Regions from separate parts of the Paenibacillus sp. FSL M7-0656 genome, predicted to be linked through region 1. Evidence: riboswitches for the same ligand, from Rfam matches in the RefSeq annotation. Region 1 holds a riboswitch; each other region holds the start of a gene.
What was found. A riboswitch is a leader RNA that binds a small molecule or an ion and turns the genes downstream of it on or off. The one in region 1 is predicted to bind S-adenosylmethionine.

Region 1 (5,293 bases):
TTCGGTAGTCACTCAGAAGACTTTGCTTGATTCGGTTTACGCGGAAGCCGCTAACATCCTGATCTATCCGATGAGCCTGATCGGATTGCTGTTTATCATTGTGACGTTCATCATTATTTTCAGTACCTGTAGAATCAATATCCGTAAAGAAAGCAGAACGTACGGGATATACAAATCGCTGGGAATGACATCTCGTCAAATCCGGTTGTCGCTCACCATGGGAATGTTCATACTGTCCTCCGTGGGAGCCATACTGGGTATTTTCGTCGGCGTATACCTGCTGCCTCTTCTACTCGAAATGGTCCTTTCCGGTTATGGTATCGTACAACTTCCACTGATCCTGCATTGGGGTGGAATGGTACTGTTCAACTGTCTAAGCATCATTGCAGCCAGTCTTGGCTCGTGGTTCTCTTCGAGAATCATTCGGGAAGCATCGCCACGTATACTGGTTATCGAATAATGTAATCAGAATGCCTTAACACAATAAAACAAGCCCTTCCATACCTCTATAGGATGTGGAAGGGCTTGTTATCGTGATATGAACTAATTCCGCCATTTCTTCGCAAGTGCACCAATCTGATGTGGCGTAGTACGGCAGCAGCCGCCAATAATTTGCGCGCCCGCAGCAACCCACTGTTTCGAAGCATCACTCATGCTGCCACAGGTACCCTGTCCGCTCCACGTCTTCGTCACTGCATCATACGTCTCACCTGAGTTCGGATACACAATAACAGGTTTGTCGCTAGCACTGCTGAGAATACCCACTGCTTCCGTCACCACTTCCATCGGAGCACAGTTCAGGCCAATCGCCGCAATCTGCGGCTCGGAGCCAAACGTCTGTGCACATACCTCAAGCGGTGTGCCCTCGCTGATGCTTGTCCCGTCTTTTAAAGAAAAAGATAACCAAGCATACGCATGAGGGAACTCCTTCAGTACATCAACCAGCACCTGTGCTTCCTGCAAGGAAGGAATCGTCTCAAACGCCAGAATATCAGCACCTGCTTCAAGCAGCACCGCCATACGCGGACGGTGAAATGCGACAAGCGTCTCATCCGACACGCCGTAATGACCCACATACTCAGAACCATCCGCCAGATAGGCGCCGTACGGTCCAACGGACCCGGCAATAATTGGACGTGAACGAAGACAGTCTTCTTTGCGATCCCCTGTACGATCTGTTAAATGCGCCTCATTCTCCACGTTCTCGGAACGTACCGAAGGAGCTTCTACAGGCTGACCTGTTGAGCTTTCTCTCTCTACTAAACTACTCTGCACTTCTGCCCACACGTCATCTCTCGCCTGCGCTGCCAGTTCCACCGTCTTGCGGATCAGCTCCAGTGCTGCCTGTTCATCAATCCCTCTCTTGCGGAAACCATCCACCGTCGCCTGATAACTGGATGTAATCGCACAGTCGGCTCCTGCTCGAAAATAATCTGCATGGACCTGAACGATAACATCCGGATTCTCAATTAATACGCGAGCAGACCAGAGCGGATCATCCAGATTACATCCATGCTGTTCGAGTTCCGTTGCCAACGCTCCATCCAGAATCATGACCGGATGTTCACGAAGGATCTGTTCTATGGGGTTATTCTGTTGTGCTTGCGTCATGTACTTGTCCTCTTTTCTTATTCACACGTTCTGTCAGATAATAAGCAGCGTAACATACTGCGATAAACGGAACCCCACAATACAGCGCAATTCGCTGTGTCGGGTCAAAGGCAATACCTATGCATGAAGCCAGGCATAATATAAATGAAACAATTGGTACCACCGGATACAGTGGTGTGCGGTAGACCAGATCTTTGACCGCATGTCCTTCCCGGATATATTGTCTGCGGAACATGTATTGGGAAGCGCTGATGCTCATCCATACCGCAACGACAGCCAGACCTGAAATGGAAACCAGCGTAATATACACCGTACCTGGCGCAATAATACTGGACAGCAATGCCAGCGCACCACCCACCATACTAATCAGAAGTGCATTCAGGGGTACCCCGCTTTTGGTCAATTTGGCAAACCACGGAGAGATCGTTCTTTTGTCAGCCAGAGACCAGAGCATACGTGAAGATGCATATAGGCCTGAATTGGCAGCAGAGAGAATCGCCGTCAGAATAACAAAGTTCATAATATCTGCTGCATAGGGTACACCCACCCGCTCCATTACCGCTACAAATGGACTTTCCAGTACACTGGCATCCGACATGGGTAGCAAGGCCGACAAGATAACAATCGTTCCGATGAAGAAAATAACCAACCGCCACAGCGTTGTATGAATAGCCTTTGGTATCGTCTTTTCCGGGTTCTCCGTCTCACCGGCGGCAATCCCGATTAACTCGGTGCCTGAGAAGGCAAAGTTTACAGCAAGCATGGTCATCAATATCGCTGTAGCCCCATGAGGGAACCACCCGGATGCGGTTATATTCGATAGAAATGGAGCCGGTTCAGAATCCGCCATGGGAATGAACCCAAACATGGCTGCGCCACCGATAATAATGAAGATTACGATAGTCACTACTTTTACAGATGAGAACCAGAACTCGGATTCCGCAAATAATTTCACCGTTAGAGCGTTAAACAGAAAGATCATTAGTGCAAAAACCGCGCTCCATATCCATACGTTTACCGATGGGAACCAGCGTTGCATAAGCAATCCAGCGGCTGTGAATTCGGAGCCAAGCGCAACAGTCCAGGTTAACCAGTACAACCAAGCTACCGTGTAACCTGTTGCCGGTCCGATATATTTGGCTGCATAGCTATGAAATGCTCCCGTCTCTGGCATATGAACAGACAGTTCACCAAGACAGAGCATCACCAGATATACGACGATCGCTCCGATCAGATAAGACAGAATGGTCCCAAGTGGTCCAGCCTGCTGAATCGTGTAACCCGAGCTGAGGAATAATCCTGTTCCAATCACTCCACCAAGGGAGAGCATGACCACATGCCGTGCCTGCATTTTCCGCTGAAAATGGCCTTTGTCGTTGTTGTTCTCCATACCTGCTGCTCCCCTACTTCTTCATCCAGAAAAAACAAAAAAGACCCACTCTTCCTAAAGAGTGCGCCGTTACTGACAAATAAAAACAAACGCTCCTATCTATCAGGCTTTCACCCGCTGGAATTAGCACAGTATCCTTCAGATCTGTTGCTGAGGTTTCTAAGGGCCAGTCCCTCCACCTCTCTGGATAAGAAAATGATTTTTTACTAATATAGCGATCTATCATGAATGTGTCAACAATTAAATAATATATGGCACACCTCGCTATTCGGTGGAAGACCCCGGATTCGTGATGGTGGTCTTTACCTCATAGGTGATCGGCACGGTGCTAAAAATTTTATCCCAATCGTCTTTGACTTTTTTCCATGTTTTAGGTTCTTTAATACGCAAGCTATCCCGAAAATCCGCAACATCTACTTTATAGGTATGCTGCAGTTTGTATAACAACTGTCGAATCTGTTGTTTGGCAAGTTCAGCAAATTCTTTTTCCAATTCACTGAGATACGCACCTTTTTCCTCTTCCTCGGGAGCACGCCAATCCTCCATCAACCAGCCTTCGGATTCAGTTTTCACATGGAATGAAATATCATCGCCAACCACTTTTGGAATTATTGTTGTTTTTTTCTTCTTCATTTCATATACAACAGTGAACCCCTCTTTATTGTATGTCTTCAAGATACCTCCTTTTTCTTTAGGTCTAAGCCAAGATAGCCCTTCTAGATCCGTTTGGCTGAGTTCCCCGATGAATTTGGTTGTTTTCCCATCAAAGATACTGGCACCGGAGAACTTGTCCTCTCCATTGAAGTTCAGTACATTCTGGAGCAAAAAGCTGGAACCGGATTGCATTTGTGCATCTAATTTGGAGAGTAGAACGGGGTCCAGGATTTTATTGGACAAGTATGAATTACCGGTAATGCCTGTAAGATAAAATGCTGGAATCCGGGAAGGATCATCTGAAGTCAGTACATCAACAGCGCGATGATGGCTAATCAACACTAGACAGTTAGGACGAATATCGTTATCCCGAAGTACAAAATCCAGCAGCTGGTCCAGACCATACTTTTTGGCGATATCCTTGGACACAACGATAACCTTCAGATGATGTCCGATGAGCGGATGATCTCGTCTCAGTGCAAACTGACGAAAGATTTGCAGCAAGGAATCTCCGGTAAGCTGTTCATTGGAATAGGACGTTTTACCAGAAGCAGGCGAACCGGATTGTTGGCTCTTCTGACTGCTGGAATTACCGGGAGCAATCTGTACCGTGGCTGTCACATTGTTCTGCTTGGAATACCCTCCTCCCTGATTGGCGATGTTCTCCTCAAATTCCGTCTCTTTGCCGATATCGATCCCAAGACCAACGTAGACACTTAGATCCTCTATCTCTCGACTGCTCCAACATCCGGATATCGTTAAGAGAATGCATAATACAGTGGCTAAGCGTAACAACATGCGGAATGTAATCATGCATGCTTGCCTCCTTTTTTGCGAATCAGACTTAACAACAGTAGTACCAGAGGTAAAATGCCAAACAAAAATACGGACACATTGCCTAGCATATCTCCTAGTACGAAGGTATCATCCACTGTTTTGGGTATCATTGCTGTCAGATAAATGAACGGCAGCAGGCCGTACATGATGCCTTTGATTTTTTTGGAACGAAACAAATCACGAATACCCACCGAAGCGCAGTAATGTGTAATTGCTGTAGTCGAAAAGATTTGCATAATCCAGATGACCAGCAATAAGGATTCAAAACGCTCGAATATCAGACCCTGGATTTCGAAGCTTCTTACCAAATCCAGCGTTGGCCAGGTTCGAGTTTTGATGCCATCGAGCGATAAACTGCCTATAACCATCACCACCGTGATCAAGTAGATAATAGTGGATATGAGTATCCCCCAGGTCATCGCTTTATTGCTCTTCTTCGGATTTTTCATATAGGCAGTCATGATTAACATCACCTCATAGCCCGTATAAGATAATAGTGAAGGCTTCAACCCTTGGAAAACGGGCATAATCCCATCACCGAGGACGGGTCTCAGATTGCCAATCTCGAATAGCTGATTACTAAGCAAAATTTCAATCACAAATATAATAATCGTAATCGGAAGGATGATCTCAAACACACGTACGATAACGCCAAGCCCGCCTGAAATCATATATACACCGATCCACATGAAGACCATCACAATCGCCCAGGTGGGGGTGCGTTCGAGCAGATACATCCCAGTCACTTCAGCCATAACTCTGATTTCGAATGCGGCAATAACTATGAAATACATAATCATA
Region 2 (5,293 bases), 2.9 Mb from region 1:
ACGGCTTCCACATCGGTGATCATCATCAGTGGGTTGGTTGGTGTCTCAATAAATACAGCTTTTGTATTCGGTTGACGAACCTTCTCCAGTGCTGCCAGGTCATTCGTGTCCACATAACTTGCAGTTACGCCGAAACGGGACAGAATTCGTTCCAGCAGACGATAGGTTCCACCATACAGATCCAGCGATACAATCAGATGATCCCCTTGACCAAACATGGCGAAGATCGTTTGCAGCGCGGCCATTCCCGAGCTACAGGCAAACCCTGCATCACCGGACTCCAGCGCTGCGGCGGCTTCTTCCAATACTTTACGGGTTGGATTAGTCGTACGAATATAATCAAACCCCGTGCTTTGTCCAAGCTTCGGGTGGCGAAACGCAGTGGATTGATAGATCGGAAAGTTAATGGCGCCTGTTACCGGTTCATTGATGGACCCAATTTGTGCTAAGCGGCTTTCGATTTTCAACTTGTTGTTGTCTTCCATTGCTGCATCCTCCTGTAATCTCGATTAGATTTGCGGGCCAATATCGTAAGGTGTTTCTTGATACACATAGTAATTGAGCCAGTTAGAGAATAATAAGTTGGCATGAGCGCGCCAAGTAGCTGGTGGCACACGGGAAGGGTCGTCATTCGGATAATAATGTCTAGGCAATGCGATATCCAACCCTTTGGCTGCATCCCGGTCATACTCCCACTTTAATGAGAACGGGTCATACTCGGCATGTCCTGTGGCAAAAATCTGTTTGCCGTCTTTGGTAGCAACCAGGAAGATCCCCGCTTCCTCGGATTCAGCCAAAATCTCTAAATTCTCATTCTTTTCAATATCTTCGCGTCTCACTTCCGTATGACGGGAATGTGGAACGTTGAATACTTCATCGAATCCACGCAACAATGGAACATGTGGTTTATTGATGGTATGTGGGAAAACGCCAAAACACTTTTCATCAAGTGCAACCTTGGGTACGTCAAAATGATGGTATAAACCTGCCTGGGAAGCCCAACATATGTGGAGGGTTGAAGTCACATTGGTTTTGGTCCATTCGAAGATCTCCTGGATTTCATTCCAATAGTTCACGTCTTCGAAATCCATTTGTTCCACCGGGGCACCCGTAATAATCATTCCATCGAAACGGCGGTGCTCAATCTCATCAAAGGTTTTATAGAACAGATCCAAATACTCCTGAGACGTATTCTTCGACGTATGGGATTTGGGATGTACGAGAACGACATCCACCTGAATAGGCGTGTTTCCCACCAGACGAAGCAATTGTGTTTCGGTCGTTTCCTTTGTGGGCATCAGGTTTAATATAGCGATACGGAGTGGACGAATATCCTGCTGATATGCAGAAGTTTCATCCATGACGAAGATATTCTCTCCTTCAAGTACTTCTTTTGCTGGTAGAGTATCGGGTATTTTGATTGGCATAGTAAGTCTAACTCCTCCTTGTGCATAGATAGATGCAGCCACCCCTGGCTTGATGTCTTCACATCAATACAGTTATAGACTGCCTTGAGCTTGTAAAAACATTGAATTGCTCTTTCATCCAACGTTACAAACAACCTCAAGTTCCTTAGCGAAAATCACTGCTGAGAAGTCGGGGCATATAACAAAGACCTTCCTCGGATTTCGAGAAAGGTCATATGTAAAAAAGATATGCGCCTCTCTCATCTCTCAGTTACAACAGTGCCACTTGACACTTAGTCGCTGCAAGAATTAGCACCGTGCGGTATACCGCCGGTTGCCGGGTTTCATCGGGCCAGTCCCTCCACCTACTCTTGATAAGATTTCGCTGTATTAGATTGTAATTAAATATGGTTCACCGTCTACTTTATTACATTAATGCCCTCACGTCAAGATGCAGTTCGATGTCTGCTTCCCAGATCGGAACCGTTCATCATCCGTTGTCATACACTGCCTCAGGGCGCGAAATAGACACATTTTTGCGCTTGAAAGCACCTTGTACCAGCGGTATACTAAACAAGGTGTTATAAACCCTTATGTGAGAGGTGACATATTAAATGGATGGCGACCCGAGGCCTGACTGGCAGCCGAATTCCGACAAACTGCATAGAGAATTGACATCAGCATGCCGGCAGCGGGACGTGACTTCCGTTTGATTATATAGTGAACGTAGCCCTGATCTCCAGGCTCCGCTGCCGACCGGCTGATTTGTTCTTTTTGCGCCCATAATGATAATATCCGCCAAGTTGGCGGGTGCAGAAGGAGTAGATTAACGATGAAAATCCGGTTGGTAAACAACGGTGTTTTTATTCCGGTGGACGACATTCAGCAGGCGCTGACTCCACCAGCGGAAGGATTTTACTGGATTGATGCAGACGTAGACGATTTGGCGGTACTTCAGCCGCTGTTCTTGATGCATGATCTGGCTGTGGAAGACTGTCTTAGTGACGAAGAACAACGTCCGAAGATTGAAATTTATGAGAACCATTATTTTATTGTGATTAATAGCATCCGTTTTGATGATGAAGAGATATTTCTACGTGCCGTCAACCTGTTTCTCGGCAGACATTTCATTATTAGTGTTACCAAGCACAAGGTCAGCGAATTGCGTACACTGAAACCCATCCTGTGGGAACAGGAAATCAGTACACCGGATCGTCTGCTGTATTTGCTGGTTGACTTGATTGTTGATAATTATTTCACCGTAGGTGACCGAATTGAAGCACGGATCGAGAAGCTTGAGGAAGACATTCTGATGCATACCAAAAAGTCACATCTGAATGAGATCATCGGGCTGCGCAGTGAGATTCTGTGGCTGAAAAAAGTCCTTGGACCTCAGAAAGAGGTCATTAACACCTTGAACAAAAAAGATCTGCGTCTCATCGATGATCAACTGCAAAAGTATTTCAGTGACATCTATGAGAATGCTGTAAAAATATCTGAAACCTTTGAAACTTATCGCGACCTGATGGGCAACTTGCGAGAAGCCTACCAATCCAGTATTGCGAACCGGGCGAATGAAATCATGCGTGTATTTACCGCCATTACCACGGTCTTCATGCCGCTGACGGTCATTACCGGTATATACGGCATGAACTTTACGAATATGCCAGAGCTTAACTGGAAATACAGCTATTTTGTTGTGATTGGCCTAATGGTTACCCTGGGCCTGAGCATGTTCTTCATTTTCCGCAAGAAAGACTGGGTATGAACTCGTATGAAATAACAAAGACGAAGCGCTCCTCCGGGAGAAACGCCTCGTCTTTTTTCATTTCTGATTATTAACCAACATTCTTCTCTGTCTCTGCGTGCCGACGGAAGCGGATTCGAATCATGCGCAGCCTTTCATAGACCTGCTCCAGACTTCCTCCATCGGGTTTCTCTCCTCCATACACCTTATGTAATACTGGCTTCAGGAACGTATCTCCCAGCTCCTCATACGCACTCCATACGGCCTCTTGTTCGTTCTCTGGCATCACTGCCAGCTCCACATCAAGAAGACAATCGGTGTCATAACCTTCGTGATCCAGTGCCTCTAACAGCTCAACCAACTCGCGTCGGGATAATCCGGATCGATTAACAATCTCCTCTAACGTATACCCTTCCTTCATGCCTTCAAGCACCTGCTTACGCGTGGTGAACTTATCAAGTTCCTGCTTATACTTCTGCTCTCTCTGCTTGTATAACCAACTCTCATACTCTTCTTCCTTCAGCGCCGTGTATACCCAGTCCAGCGGGAATGTCGTTGAACGCTCCAGCCCGTTTGTAATCTCCATCCATTCCGAACCATACTCAGTCGCTTTGCTCTCTCCTACGCCCGGCAGTTGCATCAGTTCATCCAGCGATTGCGGAACAAAGGCACTGATCAAACGCAGCAGACGATTGGTTGCAATAAAATACGGTGCCTTCCGGTCAGACACAGCTCTCTTCCTGCGCCATGTGCACAGATCCGTATATAACTGCTCATTGCCGTATAACTCACTGTAACAATGGAGCCGCTGTCCACCATAACTGCGTGACTTCAGATCATCATTCTCATGAAATAACCCCTGCAACTGCGGTCGGTACCCCTCACTCATCTGTATGGCAAGCTGATGACGGTAAATATGAAGCAGCTCCTCCCAAGAAGTCCCCTCATACCAGATGCTGTCCTCACGCTCTCCTTCCTCATAGCGACTCCATCCCAGCTGCCAACTATCTTCCTCTTCCCCAATCCATAACTGTGCATACTCTGCATTCTGATCTGACATTCTGGACAATCTGTTCATGAAAATGACTTCCATTTTCGTTCCCTCCCTTTGAATATTTAGCTTATACGAGTTAAAGATGCTACCTATAGGCAGCACAAAAAAACACCCCTCCTGCAAAATGCATGCAAGAGAGGTGCTTCCTCATTAACCGTACTATGCTGTTGCCCATATCATACCACAATGGTAAAATTCGTCAATCCCTTTATAATCTACTTATTCAATGCCAATTTGGCAAGCGCCAGCGAACCACACAGCCCTGCATTGTCGCCAAGTCCTGGTGAAACAACATACTGGTCAATGTCGGACTGAAGCGCCGGATGCTGAACGTATCCAGCCAGCAACTCCTGCAGTTTGCTACGAACCATCGGGAACAGGTGCTCCTGCTTCATTACTCCGCCACCCATGACAATTTTCTGTGGAGAGAGAATCAGAACATAGTTCATCAGTGCGTGTGCCAGGTAATGTGCTTCAATCTCCCAAGCTTTATGATCTGCAGGCAGTTCATAAGCTGGTTGCTCCCAACGTTTGTTAATGGCCGGTCCTGCTGCAAGGCCTTCGAGGCAGTCACCATGATACGGACAGAAACCCTCGTATGTATCCTCCGGATGTCGGCGTACAATGATATGTCCCATCTCTGGATGTGACAATCCATGGACCATTTTACCGCCAACCACAGCACCTGCACCAATACCTGTACCCACAGTGATATACAGACAGCTCTCAAGACCTTGTGCAGCGCCCCAGGTTGCTTCTCCAAGTGCCGCACCATTCACATCCGTATCAAATGTCATCGGCACATCAAAATGCTCCTTGAGCTTGCCAATCACGTTATACTGTCCCCAATGTGGTTTAGGTGTTGTTGTGATATAGCCATATGTTGGGCTTCCTTCAATCGGATCAATCGGACCGAATGAACCTACACCCAGAGCTTCAATGCCTTTGCCTTCAAAAAATGAAATCACTTGAGCCATGGTCTCTTCCGGTGTTGTTGTTGGAAAACTTACGCGTTCCAGAACTTCTCCGTTTTCTGTGCCAATACCACATACAAATTTGGTTCCGCCTGCTTCAATTGCGCCTAAG
Region 3 (5,293 bases), 290 kb from region 1:
AGGATTCTGTTTAAGACACAATTGAACTGGCATATCCCTCAATTACATATCCTCAATGACCTGCGGGTCATTATTTCACCAGACGTTAACATTTTGTCACAAAGCGCGACGTCAATGAACATTTTATCCGGTATAATGAATTTAGTTGTGAAATAAGTGTCAAAGTACCGAAACAAGCGGAGAATATTCTTCGCCATCTTAAACCAACAGCGGGTGAGAAAAAATTGAAACACTTAACTTTGTTTAAATGGTTAACCGTATTAACCTGTCTTGTCATGTTTCTGGCCACTTTTGGTGGAGGCATCGTAACCAAAACGGAATCGGGCCTTGGCTGCGGAACAGAATGGCCTTTATGTAACGGAAAACTCGTTCCCGCACATACTGTGGCTTCACTCATTGAATATTCCCATCGCGCTGTAAGTGCACTGGCTGGACTGTTGTCCATTGCCTCGTTTGTTGCTTTTCTGCGGTTTGGCAAGTCACGCCGTGACCTGCAATTGTTTTCTTTCTTAACTCTGGTATTTGTTATCGTCCAGGGAATCATGGGGGCTTTTGCCGTTGTCTTCTCCCAATCTTCAGCAGTCATGGCACTGCATTTTGGTTTTGCACTGATTGCTTTTGCCAGTTCTCTAATGATGGCGCTGGGCATAAGGCAGGAGGCCAAAGATGGCGGATTGGAGCGCCTGAATAAATACCCTCGGGTTAGCAAAAAATTCAGGAATCTGGTCTGGTTCTCCACCATTTACACATATCTCGTGGTATACACAGGTGCATTTGTGAGTCACACGGATTCTGCCGGCGGATGTTCTGGATTTCCGCTCTGTAACGGGCAGATTATTCCTGAGCTTTCGGGTGGGGTAGCGGTTGCTTTTGCTCACCGTGCAGCAGCTGCGTCGCTCGTGATTGTTATCGCAATCCTGGGTCATTTCGCTTACCGTAATCATCCGGACAACAAGGAAATGCGTACTCTGGGTGTGGTATCCGTTGTTCTTATTCTGATGCAAGTAGTCATTGGTATTTTCATGATGGTGACAATGAACCGTCCGGAAGTATACATGTTCGTAGCTCTTGCTCATATGCTAGATATCGCCATATTGTTCGGAGTCTTAACGTATATGAGTTTCCTGGTGTACAAGCTACATCGCCCGGCTAATCGTTTTTAAATATGAAAGTCCACCATCCAGTGATGTACATCATTGGACAGGTGGACTTTGTTTGATGTCAGAGGGATCAGGGCAACCTATGGCAAGCAGCAATTACACGGAATGAATGATGTTTCGTTCACGGTGATGAATTCTTGTTGATTTGGAAAAGAGGAGGTTAGATATGCTGCGAACGTTGTTGGGGGAAAAGCCACGTATAAACGAAGGTAAATTGAAGGCAGCGATGGACGCAATGGCGCATACGCTTGAGCTATTTCAACGACAAATGCATGTGGACCATGATCCCACGCATGACTATCGGAAACTGTATGTGTGGACTCAGGGACTCATCTCCTCACTGGATGAACTGGAGCAAAGCTGTTTCGCTGCTGCTCATTTTCGCAAAAAGGTCGTTGCAGGCTCAACGGATGATATGACGGCGACTGAAAAAGCCGAGTATGCACGTTATGTGTATTTCTACAAAGATGGCTTTATCCGCTGCTTTGCCATTCTGGATAAAGTCGGCACAGTATTAAATGAAATATTCCAGTTGAATACTTCAAATACCAAAGCGCATTTTTCTTATTTTACTGTGTTAAGACAGTTCGACTATGCGAGGGAACATCATGATCTTGCGTTGCAATTAATACAGATCAAGGACTCTTATCGTGAGCCGATGAGCAAGCTGCGCAAGCGACGTAATATGGAAATTCACTACATGAACTCAGAAATGCACGATGACCTGTGGCAGTTACATCAGACCTTGCAAGGTAAAGTGAAATTGGAGGATCTGAATCAGCATGTGCAGGAAATGCGTCAGGGCGTCGATATGGTCTGTGAAACGTTAACAGCCTCTTATAGTTATATCAACAAAATATGGAAAAGAAATAATTCCCTTTGACAAATCGGAATACTTGGAATATACTGAGTTTCAATTGAATGTTACATGGATATAACTGATATTTCGGAAGTTACGTTCACATTATAAAGCATAAACTACATGAACTTATAAAATCCTACAACAACATATTTCTTATCGAGAGCGGCGGAGGGACAGGCCCGATGAAGCCCGGCAACCGATTTGTAATGACATGATACATGTATCATTCGTTATAGATGTTAGGTGCTAATTCCTACAAAATGGTGCAAGACACGATTTTGGCAGATGAGAAGGTATATTCTTTCACGTGAAGAGCCCTCTTTGTATCTGCAAAGGGCTCTTTTTTTGTACTTTAAGGGGAGTTTTCCTTTAGATCGGGTAAAGATACATGTAGGTGTTTGGAAAGGGGCAAGTGCGATTGATTGAATTAAAAGGTTTAACGAAAACGTACGGCAAAGGGGCAAAATCTACAACAGCGTTATCCGAGCTGAATTTGAGCATCCAAAAGGGTGAAATCTACGGTGTGATTGGCCATTCCGGAGCTGGAAAAAGCACATTGATTCGCTGCATTAATTTGCTGGAACGGCCTACGGAGGGTGAGGTATGGGTCGACGGAATCAACCTGACTGAACTGAGCAAAACCGAATTGCAGCAACAGAGACGCAAAATCGGGATGATTTTTCAACATTTTAATCTGTTATCTTCGGCAACGGTATATGACAATGTAGCTTTTCCACTAAAGCTTGTGAATACACCCAAGGAAGCCATTGATCGCAAAGTGAAGGAAATGCTTACATTGGTTGGTCTGGAGCACCACAGCAGCAAATATCCGGCTCAATTATCGGGCGGCCAGAAACAACGTGTAGGGATTGCGAGAGCACTTGCAAGTGACCCAAATGTTCTTCTCTGTGATGAGGCTACTTCGGCACTTGATCCGCAGACGACAAATTCAATCCTGAAGTTATTACTCGACATTAATGAAAAGTACAACCTTACGATTGTGCTGATCACACATGAGATGCATGTCATTCAGAACATCTGTGACAAGGTGGCTGTCATTCATCAAGGTGGCATTGTGGAACAAGGACCTGTAACAGACGTGTTCCTGAAGCCGCAGCATGCGATTACGCGGGACTTCATGATGCGTGACCATGAAGCTGGACTTGCTCTGGAAGAGACCGCTCTGGCAAATGCAGGCGTTGAATTGCAGGCAGGTGCTGCTTCCAAACTTGTGAAGATATCCTTTCTGGGTAACAAAACGTATGAAGCGATTTTGTCTAGAACGGTACGTAAAACAGGCGTGGATTTTGCCATCCTGCAAGGTACAATCTCTACGATCAAACAGGTTCCTTATGGGCAGCTGACCGTTCGGTTCGAGGGTGATTCAAATGCGATTGATCGGACGATATCAGAATTAACCGCTGAGGGACTTGATGTGGAGGTGCTTCGTTAGATGGATTTTTCAACCGTACGTTGGGAAGAGGTTGGTAAAGCTTCCATAGAGACACTGCAAATTTTGGGTGTATCAGGCTTGTTTACCGTTATCTTAGGTTTACCGCTCGGAGTACTGCTGTTCATGACAGCCCGATCTGCTTCGATTAAGTCACGGGCAGTGTACACTATACTATCCCTGATTGTGAATATTTTGCGCTCAGTCCCATTTATCATATTGATTGTTGCTCTTATTCCATTCACTCGTATACTCGTCGGTACAGCTACGGGGGTGCTCGGCGTTATACCTCCTTTGGTGATTTCAGCAGCTCCTTATTTTGCTCGTTTGGTGGAGACGACGTTGCGAGAAGTTGATCGTGGTGTCATTGAAGCGGCACAGTCGATGGGTGCATCGACCGGACAGATTGTAAGACGGGTGTTACTGCCTGAGGCACTGCCTGGACTGCTTGCTGGTATAACGATCACCATTGTTACGCTCGTCTCCTATACGGCGATGGCGGGCATGGTTGGCGGTGGAGGTCTGGGAACACTGGCAATCAACTATGGATACTTCCGTTATCAAAATGAAATTATGATCATATCCGTAGTGTCGATGATCATTCTAGTGCAAATTCTCCAGATGGCTGGAGATCGCTTGGTTACATTTTTCACCAGGAAATAACACATAGATAACATGATGGATATGCATTAATGCAGATGCCACATGACAAAATGATTAGAGAAGGGGTTTTACACATGAAAAAATGGTCTTTTGCTCTACTTAGTCTTATGTTGATTGCGGTTCTCGCAGCTTGCGGAAACAACAAGGACGCCGATAGCGGCGCAGACAATTCAGCAGGTGCACCTCGTACAGTTGAATTGAAAGTTGGAGCTTCACCTACACCACACGCAGAGATTCTGGAAAGCATCAAGCCTGAACTGGAAGCACAAGGTATCCGTCTGCAAGTCGTTACGTTCAATGACTATGTACAACCCAATCAGCAACTTGCTGATAAAAAATTGGATGCGAACTTCTTCCAGCACCAGCCTTATCTGGACACAGAGAATAAAGAACGTGGATTCAACCTCGTTTCTGTAACACCTGTTCATGTTGAACCTTTTGGTGGATACTCCAAGAAGATTAAGTCTTTGGATGAATTGGCTGATGGCGCAAAAGTAGCAATTCCAAATGACCCATCCAATGGTGGACGTGCACTGTTGTTGCTTGCGAAGGAAGGTATCATTACGCTGAAAGACAACACGAATATTACATCTACGATTCAAGACATCACAGCCAATCCGAAGAACCTGGATATCATCGAGCTGGATGCAGCCATGATGCCTCGTCAATTGGATGAAGCAGATCTGGTATTTATCAACGCTAACTATGCGCTTGAAGCGAACCTGAATCCGGCGAATGATGCTTTGCTGATCGAAGATCTGCAAGGTAACCCATACGCAAACATCCTCGTTTCCCGTGAGGACAACAAGGATGCAGATGCAATCCAAAAACTGGCTGCTGCTTTGCACTCCGAAGAAGTGAAAACATTCATCAAAGAACGTTATAAAGGTGCAGTTGAACCTGCAACTGAATAATTCACGATATGTATGATATGATGTGAAGCTATTAAGAATAAGCCGTATATCTCTTCTGAAGAGATATACGGCTTATTTTATGTTTCCTAATCTGTGCTGACGTGGCGATCAACATAAGTCAGAGTTTTTCCGGTTTATCCACGTTGGATGGACGCCCAGATTGGCGGTAGTAGGATAATTCATTCTGATCAGCATACTGCTGTTCATCGGCTTCTTGCAGGTACGTCCTCTCGGAGGGAGAGAG

Region 2: another riboswitch for S-adenosylmethionine. It lies ahead of metA (homoserine O-acetyltransferase MetA); the one in region 1 lies ahead of mmuP (S-methylmethionine permease).
Region 3: another riboswitch for S-adenosylmethionine. It lies ahead of MHI01_RS24130 (methionine ABC transporter ATP-binding protein); the one in region 1 lies ahead of mmuP (S-methylmethionine permease).

The regions. Positions count from the first base shown of each region.
Region 1 covers NZ_JBBOOT010000001.1:5,182,587-5,187,879, reverse strand. The annotation lists gene MHI01_RS22775 (ABC transporter permease) at 1-460, shown strand, start outside; gene mmuM (homocysteine S-methyltransferase) at 544-1,611, opposite strand; gene mmuP (S-methylmethionine permease) at 1,589-3,001, opposite strand; SAM riboswitch class I at 3,094-3,195, opposite strand; gene MHI01_RS22760 (Ger(x)C family spore germination protein) at 3,266-4,468, opposite strand; gene MHI01_RS22755 (spore germination protein) at 4,465-5,293, opposite strand, start outside.
Region 2 covers NZ_JBBOOT010000001.1:2,239,030-2,244,322, forward strand. The annotation lists gene MHI01_RS09640 (PLP-dependent transferase) at 1-485, opposite strand, end outside; gene metA (homoserine O-acetyltransferase MetA) at 510-1,427, opposite strand; SAM riboswitch class I at 1,664-1,787, opposite strand; gene corA (magnesium/cobalt transporter CorA) at 2,239-3,174, shown strand; gene MHI01_RS09655 (HRDC domain-containing protein) at 3,245-4,246, opposite strand; gene MHI01_RS09660 (ROK family protein) at 4,423-5,293, opposite strand, start outside.
Region 3 covers NZ_JBBOOT010000001.1:5,470,460-5,475,752, forward strand. The annotation lists gene MHI01_RS24120 (COX15/CtaA family protein) at 276-1,163, shown strand; gene MHI01_RS24125 (Cthe_2314 family HEPN domain-containing protein) at 1,327-2,043, shown strand; SAM riboswitch class I at 2,173-2,314, shown strand; gene MHI01_RS24130 (methionine ABC transporter ATP-binding protein) at 2,441-3,475, shown strand; gene MHI01_RS24135 (methionine ABC transporter permease) at 3,476-4,135, shown strand; gene MHI01_RS24140 (MetQ/NlpA family ABC transporter substrate-binding protein) at 4,210-5,049, shown strand; gene MHI01_RS24145 (DUF2167 domain-containing protein) at 5,168-5,293, opposite strand, start outside.